3 regions of the Streptomyces chrestomyceticus JCM 4735 genome follow, and region 1 is predicted to be linked to each of the others. Evidence: riboswitches for the same ligand, from Rfam matches in the RefSeq annotation. Region 1 holds a riboswitch; each other region holds the start of a gene.

Region 1 (4,350 bases):
GTCACCGCCGCAGCATGAGTGGCAGGCTGGCGCACATGAGCAGTCCGAGGCCGGAGCCGAAGGGACCGGAAAGGGCCCGGGAGGCCGCACGCGATGGCGGCTTCCTTCGGCGGCGGGCCGGAGTCGAGCCTCGGTGGGAAAGGGACGGCGTCGCGATGGCAGACCACCAGGAATCCTCACTCACTCTGCCCAGCGCACCGGTTTCGGTGGCGGAGGCCCGCAGGTACGTCATGGACGTACTGGCCGAATGGGGCCTGCCGGACGGGACGGAGACGGCCGACGCCGTACGGCTGATCGTCTCCGAACTCGCCACCAACGCCGTGCAGCACACGTTCGGGCAGTCACCGGCCTTCACCGTCGATGTCCGGCTGGACCGCGACGAACGGCTGTGGATCGGTGTCACCGACGACCATCCGCGCTGGCCGAAGCGGCTGCCGGCCGCCGTGCAGCAGGACAACGGCCGGGGCATGGTGATCGTCCGCTTCCTCGCCGCCGAGTCGGGCGGGCAGGTGACGGTCGAACCCACCGCGGCCGGGGGCAAGACCGTCTGGATCACCTTGCCGTGGAAGCTGTTCCTGCCGTAACGGCGGAAATCGGCCGGCGGCGGGGTCCAGGCGATTCCGGGTGGTTCCTCAGGGTTTGGTGAGGAAGCGCGGTTTGCGGCGGCGGCCCGTACTGCAGGCACAGCCCGTGCCCTCGTCCCGCACCTGCCGGTAGGTGGGGCTGGTCGCGCGGCCGCAGCGGGCACAGCGGCACGGCCACGGCTCGTAGGCGCCGGGGCAGGGGCCCAGCGGGATCAGCCCGGCGGCGTGCATCACCCGTTCGGCGACGGTGGCGGGGGCGTTCGGCGGCTGGAGCGGGGGTGGAGGCGGAGGGGCGGCAGGGGGCACGGACGGCGCGGGAGGCGTGGCAGGAGCCGGTACTGCGGGCTTCGGTGGGGTGATCGTGGTGGCGGGCTGTGCGGGAGGTACCGATACTGCGCCGTTCGCGGGAGCCGCCGGGCCCCCGTCCGCGCCGGTGCCGAGGTCGCCCGGGTGCCACTGATGCAGGCAGGAGGCGCACCACCACAGCAGTTCGCCGGCGCCGTAGACCCCCTCGTCCTCCCACAGCACGTCCGTGCTGCCGCAGGCCGGGCAGGGCGTGGCGGGGGAGCGGCGGCGCAGAAGTCCGCGCAGGTTCACGAGTCGGTCCTGGTGTGCGTGTACTGGGGCAGGTGCCTGTGCATGGGTCTCCTCACGTGCTGAGGAGACTCCATCGGTTCTCCGTCATCAAAGCAAGGACGACCAGGTCACAAAAGATTTCGACGGCACCGCGCCCGGAGCGCCGCACCAGGAGGCCACCCCCGGGCCCCCTGGCGTTCAGGAGGACGAGTCGCGCGCCGGCGGCTTGAGGTGCCCGTTCCGGTGGCCGAGTACGCGGGGCAGCAGCGCCCACAGGCCGCCGCACGTCACCAGCGTCACCGAACCCGCCACCACTCCCGCCCCGCGCCCCAGTACGACGTCGACGACGAGGAGCACGGCACCGGCCAGCGCCAGTGCGAGGACCGCCATCCCGGCTGCCGTCAGCCGCGCGGAGACCTCCACGATCAGCCCCTTCGCGCGCCGCCGGAACAGCACCCGGTGCACCGCGGCAGGCGCGGTGAGCAGCAGCGTCGCCAGTACGGCCAGCAGTAACGTGCCCACGTAGAACGCGCGTTGCGTTGCGTCCAGGGACACGAAACGCGGGGTGAACGCCAGCGTCAGCAGGAAGGCGAACAGGATCTGCACGCCGGTCTGCAGGACGCGCAGCTCCTGGAGCAGTTCGCCGAAGTTGCGGTCGTAGCGCTCCAGGGGCGTCTCGTTGCGGTCCGCGCACACGGTGTACCGGGCGGAGCCGGGCGGCCGGTGCGGCTCGGACGCTTCACTCGTTCCCGGCGGTTCGGGGTGTGCGGGCAGTTCGTTCCGGTGCTCGTCGGTGAGGGGGGTCATTGCGTGCGGGTATCCGCCGACGCGTTGATCACTCCTCGGACGCGCACGGGCGTGCGGGAGGTGCGCCCGCGTACGCCCCGCGTGCGGGCGGTGTGGGGCTCGTAGCCGTACGGTTCCCCACACCCGCCCTGGCGGGACGGCGCGGTCAGCCCACCCGCCCGTACGAGACGCTGCGTGACCAGATGCGCTCCAGCCGCACCACGGTGCCGGGCTTGGGCGCGTGCCAGATCTTGCCCGCCCCCGCGTAGATCCCCACGTGGTAGATGCCGCGGCGGGAGTGGAAGAAGACCAGGTCACCGGCGCGGCGCGCGGACGCCGACAGGTGCCGGGTGCGGTTGTACTGGGCCGCAGCGGTGCGCGGCAGCCGCTTCCCGGCCCGTTTGAACGAGTACAGCGTCAGCCCTGAGCAGTCGAATCGGTAGGGCCCGCTGGCTCCGTACTTGTAGGGCGCTCCCTTCTTGGAAGCGGCGATCCGCAGTGCCGAGGCCGAGGTGGACGCGGCTGTCGCGTCCTCGGTGGCCCCTGGTACGACCAGTGTCCCGCCGACCGTGGCGAGGGCGAGGAAGGAGATCACTCCGGCCCGCGCCAGCAGAGGGGAAGTGCTGGTACGCGCAGTCATGCGCAACCCTTCGTCAGCCGCCTGCGAAGGAGTACCTGTCGGGTTCGGGCAGGCGAAGATGCCCGGTCGTGGTGACGACTTCACCCCAAGAGGCCGTCCGGCCGCGGTGGCCGGCGGTCCCGTCGTGCTCGGGTCCTCCGCTCCTGCCGGTCCAGGCGCATCGGCCAGACATCCGGTACGGCGGCAGGATTGGGCGTCCGCCCGGACCGCCCCACCGCTGTGGCGGGGGCTTGTCGTCGAAGCGATCGTTGCGCATCTCGCGCCCGGATTCCGAGCAGAAACGGCTGTATGTGAGCTTGGTCACGCTTGCGCCGTTCGGGTGGACGGACGCCGTCCCGGGGGAGGCCCGCGACGGGTGAGGATCCGTGTACCAGCCCCGGAACGTCACGTTCCGGGCGACACGTACGTACGCCGCGCAAGCCGTGTGGCACCGCACGCGACCCAGCGGCTACGCCGTTCGGGCGAGCCCGATCGGGCGTCGTGTCGTCGAACGGGTGGGGCCCTTGCGGTGCTCCGGCACCTCCTGGCCGCCTCTGTCTCCTCTGTCCGGCGTGTGCCGCGCGGGTCGGGGTGGGCCTCTGGTGCGCCAGGGGCGAGAAGGGAAAGCGCCCGCGTCCCCGTCCGCACGGGGACGCGGCGCGTCAACTCTGCGGCGGCGGTACGGAGATCAGCCGCGCGCGGCGCTCACCGTCCAGTACGCGCAGGGCCTGCGCCAGCGTTGCCGCGTGCAGCTCGCTCTCGCCCCGGTCGTGCATGAGCGCCAGCGCGTCCCGTAGCGCGGTGGTCTTGCCGACCAGGGCCTGCGCGGCACGGAGGCCGCCGTACGTGTCCGTGCCGCGGGCGGGGTTGATGCGGCCCAGCAGGTCCAGGACCGCCAGGTAGCTGTCGATGACCTCGCCCTCGGCGCGCGTCAGCGCGGGCAGCGGCGGCAGTTCGGGCGGCCACATTCCGGGCTCACCTCGCGCCCGGTGTCGCGGGGTGCTGCTTGCGGCTGCGGGTGAGCCCGTCGATGAGGCCGTACTCCATGGCGGCCTCGGCGCTGAAGACCTTCTCGCGTTCGAGGTCTTCGGTGATCCGCTCGGGGGGCTGGCCGGTGTGCCGTACGAGCAGTTCCTCCAGCAGTGCCCGGGTGCGCAGCAGTTCGTCCGCCTGAATGCGGAGGTCGTCGGCCTGCCCCTGCACCGGCTCCTCGAACGAAGGCTGGTGGACGAGGACGCGGGCGCCCGGCAGCGCGAGGCGCTTGCCGGGCGCGCCGGCCGCCAGCAGCACCGCGGCGACGGAGGCGGCCTGCCCGAGGCAGACCGTCTCGATGTCGCAGCCGACGAACTGCATCGTGTCGTAGATCGCGGACATCGCGGTGAACGAGCCGCCGGGGGAGTTGATGTAGAGCGAGATGTCCCGGTCGGGGGCGTCGTAGTCCAGGTGCATGAGCTGGGCGATCACGTCGTTGGCCGCGGCGTCGTCGACCGGGGTGCCCAGGAAGACGATCCGCTCGCCGAGCAGCTTGGAGTACGGGTCCAGGGTCCGGGCCCCGTAGGAGGTGCGTTCGGTGAACTCCGGGAGGACGTATCGGGCCTGGGGGCCGTTCATGGGGAGCTCCTCTTCCCTGAGCGTCTGTAAAAAATGTACAGGATGTACGTGGGCTAGATGGGAGCACGTCCCGCCGGGCGAAAGCAATGCCTTCGGCGGGTGCGGCTCCGGACGCTCGCTGAGAGCGAAAAACCCATGGGGCGTCAGGTGGGGCTCGGGCCGCATGACGTGACG
Region 2 (4,350 bases), 3.1 Mb from region 1:
AGCAGCGCCGCACGGCCGGTCAGGCGGCCCCGGCGGGGCCGTCCGGCGCGCTGGACGCGGGCGGCGGCCTGTTCGCCGAGCGCCTTGAGCCGGGTCGCGGTGGAGAACCGTTCCGCGGACACGTCGCCTCCCCTGGGTCACCGGGCCGGGACGGCCCGGCCCGCAGCACGTACGTCCCCGGCAACGGTACGGGACCGCCGCCGGGGACGTACGTATTCACGGCTGCCGGGGCCGTTCGCGGCCCTCGGGGGTCAGCCCTTGCGGTGCTTGTCAGTCCGCGAGGCGGAACCGCGGGAAGGCGGAGCGGCCCGCGTAGACCGCCGCGTCGTCGAGGATCTCCTCGATGCGCAGGAGCTGGTTGTACTTGGCGACGCGCTCGGAGCGGGCCGGGGCGCCGGTCTTGATCTGGCCGCAGTTGGTGGCGACGGCCAGGTCGGCGATGGTGACGTCCTCGGTCTCGCCGGAGCGGTGCGACATCATGCACTTGAAGCCGTTGCGCTGGGCCAGCTCGACGGCGTCCAGGGTCTCGGTCAGCGAACCGATCTGGTTGACCTTGACCAGCAGGGCGTTGGCCGAGTTCTCCTCGATGCCGCGGGCCAGGCGCTCCGGGTTGGTGACGAACAGGTCGTCGCCGACGAGCTGCACCTTGGAGCCCAGGCGCTCGGTGATGACGTTCCAGCCGGCCCAGTCGTCCTCGAACAGCGGGTCCTCGATGGAGACCAGCGGGTAGGCGCCGACCAGCTCCTCGTAGTACGAGGTCATCTGCTCGGCGGTGCGCTGCTCGCCCTCGAACTCGTAGACGCCGTCCTTGTAGAACTCGGAGGCGGCGACGTCGAGCGCCAGCGCGATGTCCTGACCGGGGGTGTAACCGGCTTCCTTGATCGCTTCGAGGATCAGGTCCAGGGCCTCGCGGTTGGAGCCCAGGTTCGGGGCGAAGCCGCCCTCGTCGCCCAGGCCGGTGGCCAGGCCCTTGCTCTTCAGGACCTTCTTGAGGGTGTGGTAGACCTCGGTGCCCCAGCGCAGCGCCTCGGAGAAGGACTCCGCGCCGATCGGGGCGATCATGAATTCCTGGATGTCCACGTTGGAGTCGGCGTGCGAGCCGCCGTTCAGGATGTTCATCATCGGGACCGGCAGCACGTGGGCGTTCGGGCCGCCGAGGTAGCGGAACAGCGGCAGGTCGCTGGCCTCGGAGGCGGCGTGCGCGACGGCCAGGGAGACGCCGAGGATGGCGTTGGCGCCGAGCGAGCCCTTGTTGTCGGTGGCGTCCAGGTCGAACATGGCCTGGTCGATCAGGCGCTGCTCGGTGGCGTCGTAGCCGACCAGCTCCGGGCCGATCTGCTCGATGACCGCGAGGACGGCCTTCTCCACGCCCTTGCCCTGGTAGCGGTTCGGGTCCCCGTCCCGCAGCTCGATGGCCTCGAAGGCGCCGGTCGAGGCGCCGGACGGAACGGCGGCACGGCCGGTGCTGCCGTCGTCGAGGCCGACCTCGACCTCGACCGTGGGATTGCCTCGCGAGTCGAGGATCTCGCGAGCTACGACGACGTCGATGGACGGCACGTTGTCTCCTTCATGGGTGTCTGGAGTTCTGCAGCACGAGCCTAACGGCCTCCGGGGGTTCCGCTCGCCGCCAGCCCGGTCCTCGGGACGAATACACCCGCAAAGCCCCTGTTCACGGGACGTATGGGCGCAATGTTCGCTGAACGGGGAAGTCGGCGGACGGGGCGGGGCGGGTCCGGCCGGGTGGGGCCCCTGGGGGCCGCGGCAGGCCCTTCAGGGGCCCGGCGCGGAGCCTCCGGGGTCCGGGGCGGCCGGTACGGCTCGCGGCGGACTCACGGGGAAAAGGGAGAAGCCCCGCCGCGGCGCCTGCGGGGGACAGGCACCGTGACGGGGCAGTCTCACGGGAAGAGCGGATTCCCGGGGTGAGCGGCCCCCGGGCGGCGGGGCGGCCCGTACGTACCGCCGTACGTACGGAGCGCCTCGGTCACCCGGGATCTCTCAGGGCTTCGGCCGGCTCAGACGGCCAGCTTCTGGCCCGGGAAGATCAGGTTGGGGTTGCCGCCGATGACGGACTTGTTGTTCGCGTAGACCGACTTCCAGTTCTTGCCGTGGGAAGCGGCGATCTTGGCGAGGGTGTCACCGGACTTCACGGTGTAGTTGCCCTCGGGGTTCGACTTCGGCGTGGACTTCTGGGCCGGAGCCGGGGTCTTGCGGGCCAGCTCCTCGCCCTGCTTGCGGGCCTCGGAGCGCGAGGTGCCCTGCGGGGCGGAGTAGGAGCGCTCCGACTTGTAGGACTTGTGCGACTTGTAGGACTTGTGCGAGCTGCTGCCCTGCGACGAGCCGCCGTCGGCCTTGGCGTTCGCGTTGCCCTGGCCGAGGTGGCCGCCGGCGCAGGTCCAGGCACCCGGGCCCTGGATGGCGAGCAGGCGCTCGGCCGCGGCGATCTGCTGGCTCTTGCTGGCCTGGTCGGCGCGCGGGGCGTACTGGGTACCGCCGGCGGCGGCCCAGCTCGAGTTCGAGAACTGCAGGCCACCGTAGTAGCCGTTACCGGTGTTGATCGACCAGTTGCCACCGGACTCGCACTGGGCGACAGCGTCCCAGTTGTTGCCCGCGGCGGAGGCGGAGGTGGCGCCCATCAGCGGGACGGCCACCGCGGCACCGGCGACGCCGGCCAGCGTGGCGACGCGGACGGCCTTGGAGGGACGACGGTGCTTGCCCTTGGTGTTCAGCATGGTTGTTCCTCACCGACGCCTGCGAGGTGAGCTGTCGGGTTCGGGCCATGTGAGTTGCCCGGCCGTGTGTGCTTCACACATGGCTTCACCCCTAGCCGGTTGGACCCGCTTCCGCGGGCGGGGCCGGCGCTTACCTTGGGTCCCCCGCTCCTGCCTTCGGCGCTCTCGCGTCGAGTGACCTCCGACCACCGGCAGGATTCGGCGTGTGATCGAAGGGCCCGCTTTGGCGAGCGATGAAGACGGTAAACAGGAACACCCCGCGGGTTCAAACCCCTACATCTGAGGCCAGTTGACCCCCAGACATCACAGGATCATCACATTTCCGCAGGTCGTCGCAGGTTTGGAAACAACGGACGGGACGGTCACCGCGGTCCCGAACGAGATCCATGTCTCACTTTCACCAAAGCGGGTGAATCACCGCGAACTACCCCTGCCGGTCGCTCAGCTCAAGGCGCTGACCAGGGTGGATAAGGTCCGGATCGCCCCCGATGACGCCTTTGTTGGCCGCGTAGAGCGCCGGCCAGCCCCCGTCGACCCCGCGGTCCTCGGCGATGGCTGACAGGTTGTCACCGGGCCGCACGGTGTAGTCACCTGGCGCGCCCGGGTCCGTACGGTGCGCGTCGCCGCCCCGCGAGGGGTGGCCCCCGCCGGACCGGCCCGCGTCGCCGGAGCCGGTGCCCGTACCGGTGCCCGTGTCCGCGCCCGTACCCGTGTCCGCGCCCGTACCGGGCTGCTCCGCGGGCCGGCCCCGGTGCTTGCCCTGTGACGGGGGCGTGGTGGGGCTCGTGGAGGCGCCGTCACCCGGAGTGGCCGGGTCGGTGGGCCGCGACGGGTCCTGCGTACGGCCCGTGCCGGACGGGTCCGGCGTACGGGACGGGTCCGGGGTGCCGGCCGGGCCGGTGGGTGACGGCTTCGGCTCCGGGGTGCGCGTACCGCCGGGCTCCGGCGTCCCGGACGGCTTCGACGGCTCGGAGGAGGGCGGCGGGGTGGACGGGGACGGCGAGGAGGGCTTCGGGGACGGCGTGGCCGTGCCGCCCGGGTCGACGTCCGGCCCGCTGCCGCCCTGCTTGAGTCCCGCGTTCACGGCGCAGCTCGGCCAGGGGTCGGGGCCGCGCGCGGCGAGGATGGACTCCGCGACGGCTATCTGCTGCGACCGGCTGGCCAGGTCGGGGCGCGAGGCGTACGCGGCGCCGCCGTTCTCGTCCCACATCTCCTGGGTGAGCTGGAGCCCGCCGTAGAAGCCGTTGCCCGCGTTGGCGCTCCACACCCCGCTGCTCTCGCACTGCGCGACGCGGTCCCAGGTGGCCGCGTCGGCGGCGTTGGCGCTGCTCGCGGCGAGCAGCGGCATGGCGAGGGCGCCGCCGGCGACTCCCGCCGTGACGAAGATGGCCGGAGCCTGGCGGGGGCGTCGGTGACGGCCGTTCCCGGAGCGCATGCGGTTGCCTTTCGAGCGGCGGTTGAGTTGTCGTCGAGAGGCCGGCGCCGTCGGCTGCGTGGCCTGTGCGCTGCCGCGCCGCCCGCCCCGGCCTTTCAAACGGTTGAAAGTAGCGGGGCGGCCGGTCCGTCACAAGCCGGTGTAGCGGAGATCACGCTCAGGTCACGGGCTGACGGGTTGTCACGT
Region 3 (4,350 bases), 6.2 Mb from region 1:
CCAACGGGCTCACGGTCCTGCGCAGCCACCGTCCGGGCCAGCAGGTCGTCGCCGTCGAGATCGACATCGTCGCGCCCCTGGAGGCCGAGCCGGCGGGCCTGGACGGCGTCGCCACGATCATGGCGCGCGCCCTGTCCGAGGGCACCGACAAGCACGACGCCGAGGAGTTCGCCGCCGAGCTGGAGCGCTGCGGCGCCACTCTGGACGCGCACGCCGACCACCCCGGCGTCCGGGTGTCCCTGGAGGTCCCGGCCTCCCGGCTGGACAAGGCGCTCGGCCTGCTCGCCGACGCCCTGCGCGCCCCCGCCTTCCCGGACGGCGAGGTCGAGCGCCTGGTGGCCAACCGCCTCGACGAGATCCCGCACGAGCTCGCCAACCCGGCCCGGCGTGCCGCGATGGCCCTGTCCAAGGAGCTGTTCCCGGCCGACTCGCGGATGTCGCGGCCGCGCCAGGGCACCGAGGAGACCGTCGCCCGTATCGACGCGGCGGCCGTGCGGGCCTTCTACGAGGCCCATGTACGCCCCGCCACGGCCACCGCGGTCGTCGTGGGCGACTTCATCGGCGTCGACCTGGACGCGGCCCTCACGGAGACCCTCGGCGCCTGGACGGGGTCGCCCGCCGAACCGGTGAAGGCCAGCCCGATCACCGCCGACGACACCGGCCGGGTCGTGATCGTCGACCGCCCCGGCGCCGTCCAGACCCAGTTGCTGATCGGCCGGATCGGCGCCGACCGGCACGACCGCGTCTGGCCCGCGCAGGTGCTCGGCACGTACTGCCTGGGTGGCACCCTCACCTCCCGCCTGGACCGGGTGCTGCGCGAGGAGAAGGGCTACACCTACGGGGTGCGCTCCTTCGGGCAGGTGCTGCGCTCCTCGGCCGACGGCGACGGCGCCGCGATGCTCGCCATCAGCGGCTCCGTGGACACCGCCTCCACCGGCCCGGCGCTGGATGACCTCTGGAAGGTGCTGCGCACCCTCGCGGCGGAGGGCCTGACGGACGCCGAGCGCGATGTGGCCGTACAGAACCTCGTCGGGGTCGCGCCGCTGAAGTACGAGACCGCCGCGGCTGTCGCCGGCACCCTCGCCGACCAGGTCGAGCAGCAGCTCCCCGACGACTACCAGGCCCGGCTGTACGAGCGGCTGGCGCGGACCGGCACGGTCGAGGCGACCGCCGCGGTCGTCAACGCCTTCCCGGTCGACCGTCTGGTGACGGTCCTGGTGGGCGACGCCGCCGAGATCGAGGAGCCGGTCAAGGCGCTCGGCATCGGAGAGGTGACGGTCGTCAAGGGCTGAGGGGCGTCACCGGCACGTCTCCGGCCCGGACGGACGGCCTGTGACCCGAGTGTGTGACGAACGGTGACATAAGGGATCCAGTGGTGCGCAGGCGCCACTGGATCTTCTTTATGTCCCAATTGTTGGGGGTGGTTGCACGGTGCCCGTGTGGCGTACGGCACAAATCCGGGGTTCTGTTTGCCGATTGAAAGTGGCCCCGTTTAGCGTCGATCCGGCTGTCCGCAGGATCACCGCCGCAACCGCGGCACGGACAGTCATCGCCGAGTCCCCGTACGGCGCGAGCCAGGGGAGCCGGGGACCCGCCCTCTTGTCGCCGACTTCGGCGCAGGAGGGGCCCGTCCTTGGGGTGAATCGGACGCCTTCCCGGAGGCGCCCGTAGGAGACCTTCCTGCTCCGAACCCGTCAGCTAACCCGGTAGGCGAGAGGGAAGGAAAGGACACAGCCAGCCCATGGCGTTCACCCGTGCCACCGGGAAGCACCGTGGTCCGAGCCGCAGCGCGCGGACGACCCGTAACCTCGCCGGCATAGCCACGCTCGCCGCGTCCGGCGTCATCGCCTCCGTCGCCTCCCCGGCCCTGGCGGCCGGCAACCCGGACGACGCGGGCAACCACGACACCGGCCTCCACCACGCCGTCGTCCTCGGCGACGAGCTCGCCGAGCAGATCGAGGCGCAGGCCGACGCGCAGCAGGAGGCCGCCGAGGCCGCCGCCGCGCAGGCCAAGGCCGAGGCCGAGGCGCGCAAACAGGCCGAGGAGGCCAAGCGCCAGGCCGAGGCCGAGGCCAAGAAGGAGCGCGAGGCCAAGGAGCGCGCCGCCCGCGAGGCCGAGCGCAAGCGCCTGCTCATGTACGTCGCGCCGATCGACGGCTCCTACGTCTCCACCAGTTACAAGGCGTCCAGCGGCCTGTGGTCCTCCGGCAGCCACACCGGCATCGACTTCCACGCCGACTCCGGGACCACCGTCCACGCCGTGGGCTCCGGCACCGTCGTCGAGGCCGGCTGGGGCGGCGCGTACGGGAACAACGTCGTCATCAAGATGAACGACGGCACCTACACCCAGTACGGCCACCTGTCGTCGATCAACGTCTCGGTCGGCCAGACCGTCACCCCGGGCCAGCAGATCGCCCTGTCGGGCAACACCGGCAACACCACCGGCGCGCACCTGCACTTCGAGGCCCGCACCTCGCCTGAGTACGGCTCGGACATGGACCCGGTCGCCTACCTGCGCTCGCACGGCGTGAACGTCTGACGGACACCCGTCCCGCTCGTCACTCCCGTCGCACCCGTCCCCCGTACGATGCCCCGGCCCCCGTGGCCGGGGCATCTGCGTTTCCGCCCGTGCGGCACCTGGCCAAAAAATATCCATGAATGCGCCATGGCCGTCGGATATCCGGTTCCTGTCGCATAGAGTCGCGTCGGGAAAGTCGCCGTCCGGCGGCATTTCCGGAAGTTCCCAGCGGATTACGGCGGAGGCACAGACGATGCGAGGTCCCCTTTCCGCGCATGTGGTGTGCACGGCGATCCGCGACGACATCGTATCCGGCGTCCTCCCGCCGGGCAGCCGCCTGATCGAGGAAATGCTGGCCGGCCGTTACGGGGTCTCCCGCGTTCCCGTACGCGAGGCGCTGCGCACGCTGCAGTCGGAGGGCTTCGTCGTCATCCGGCACCACGCGGGTGCCTGTGTGGCCGAGCCGACGGAGCGGGAAGCGGCCGACACCCTGGACGTCCGGGCGCTGCTGGAGCCGCTCGGCGCCGCGCGCGCCGCGGCCCGCCGCACCGCGGCGCACATCAAGGTGCTGCGCGGTGTCGTACGGCTGGGCCGTGAGCGCGCCCGGCACGGCCACTGCGCCGAGCTGCGCCAACTCGACGGCTGGTTCCACGAGACGCTCGCCCAGGCGTCCGGCAGTACGGGCCTGGCGGCGCTGCTCACCCAGGTGCGGCGCAAGATCGACTGGATGTACGTGGTCGAGCCCCCGGCCCGCGACGAGCGCTCCTGGGAGGAGCACGGGGCGGTGCTGGACGCGGTGGGCCGTGGGGACGCCGAACGGGCCCGCGCCCTGATGGCGGCGCACATCGAGCGCTCGCGCCCGGCGTACCGGCTGCGTCCGGTGGTTCCCGGGCCGGCGGTGAGGGATTCGAAACAGACCGTAAACACGGCGCGCGAACGGAATTAACAGGCGGGCCGTATACAAGCGGTAGGTGATTTCGTCGGGGTATCGGCAGGGGTTCCGGTGCGGTGCGGCGGGCTGCGGAAAAGTGCGGATGAATTACCGCGAGGGTTTTGCAGGGGTGCAGTGGAATCGCGGGGGAGGCGTTGCGGGAATTCCCCGGCGTGCTCCGTAGCGGCGGCGTGTGCATTTCCGGGGTGCCGCCCTTCGGCCGTGGCCTACGGCGACGCACGAAAAACGGCCCCGCCCCGGCGCCGGTGAACCGGCTACCGCGGCGGAGCCGCGAACACAGTGACCCGCGAAGCGGTTCAGACGGTCTCCGGGAGCTCCTCGAGGCCCTCGGCGACCAGCTTCGCGAGACGGTCGAGCGCGGCGTCGGCGCCCTCGGCGTCGGAGGCCAGCACGATCTCCTCGCCACCCTGGGCCCCCAGGCCCAGCACGGCCAGCATGGAGGCCGCGTTGACCGGGTTGCCGTCGGCCTTCGCGATCGTCACGGGAACCCCGGCGGCGGTGGCCGCACGGACGAAGATCGAGGCGGGGCGGGCGTGCAGACCCTCGGCCCAACCGACATTGACGCGGCGCTCAGCCATGGTGTTGCCCTTCAAGTCGTAACGGTTGTCTAGACCAGTGTCTCATGTCGCCGGGAGTGCTCCGGCAGCCCGCGGCGGCGCCGGGGACGGCGCTTTCCGCAGGCCGGGGGCACGCTACCGGCGGCTCCACGGCGCACGCCCGCACCGTCCGCCATCCGGGACCGCGCCGTCCAGTCCCCACCCGGCCCCTCCTCCTGAACCCTTCCGCCGCCGCGCCCGCCGCCCGGCCCCCTCCGTCCGGGGCCGACCGTCCCGACCCAGACTGCCCCGGCCCGCACGGGCCCGCACACCGAGCCGGTTGT

Evidence for each region. Region 1 has a riboswitch for cyclic di-AMP ahead of EJG53_RS37820 (C40 family peptidase). Riboswitches for the same ligand answer to the same signal wherever they lie in the genome.
Region 2: another riboswitch for cyclic di-AMP. It lies ahead of EJG53_RS24550 (LysM peptidoglycan-binding domain-containing protein); the one in region 1 lies ahead of EJG53_RS37820 (C40 family peptidase).
Region 3: another riboswitch for cyclic di-AMP. It lies ahead of EJG53_RS10235 (M23 family metallopeptidase); the one in region 1 lies ahead of EJG53_RS37820 (C40 family peptidase).

What each region holds. Positions count from the first base shown of each region.
Region 1 is NZ_BHZC01000001.1:8,747,650-8,751,999, forward strand. Features, by position in the region: gene EJG53_RS37805 (ATP-binding protein) at 156-584, shown strand; gene EJG53_RS37810 (hypothetical protein) at 633-1,181, opposite strand; gene EJG53_RS37815 (DUF6328 family protein) at 1,359-1,967, opposite strand; gene EJG53_RS37820 (C40 family peptidase) at 2,113-2,586, opposite strand; cyclic di-AMP (ydaO/yuaA leader) riboswitch at 2,590-2,754, opposite strand; gene EJG53_RS37825 (hypothetical protein) at 3,228-3,533, opposite strand; gene EJG53_RS37830 (ATP-dependent Clp protease proteolytic subunit) at 3,541-4,176, opposite strand.
Region 2 is NZ_BHZC01000001.1:5,650,771-5,655,120, reverse strand. Features, by position in the region: gene EJG53_RS24560 (FtsB family cell division protein) at 1-122, opposite strand, end outside; gene eno (phosphopyruvate hydratase) at 271-1,557, opposite strand; gene EJG53_RS24550 (LysM peptidoglycan-binding domain-containing protein) at 2,013-2,729, opposite strand; cyclic di-AMP (ydaO/yuaA leader) riboswitch at 2,731-2,901, opposite strand; gene EJG53_RS24545 (LysM peptidoglycan-binding domain-containing protein) at 3,154-4,164, opposite strand.
Region 3 is NZ_BHZC01000001.1:2,503,391-2,507,740, reverse strand. Features, by position in the region: gene EJG53_RS10240 (M16 family metallopeptidase) at 1-1,292, shown strand, start outside; cyclic di-AMP (ydaO/yuaA leader) riboswitch at 1,541-1,728, shown strand; gene EJG53_RS10235 (M23 family metallopeptidase) at 1,742-2,539, shown strand; gene EJG53_RS10230 (GntR family transcriptional regulator) at 2,772-3,464, shown strand; gene EJG53_RS10225 (HPr family phosphocarrier protein) at 3,767-4,048, opposite strand.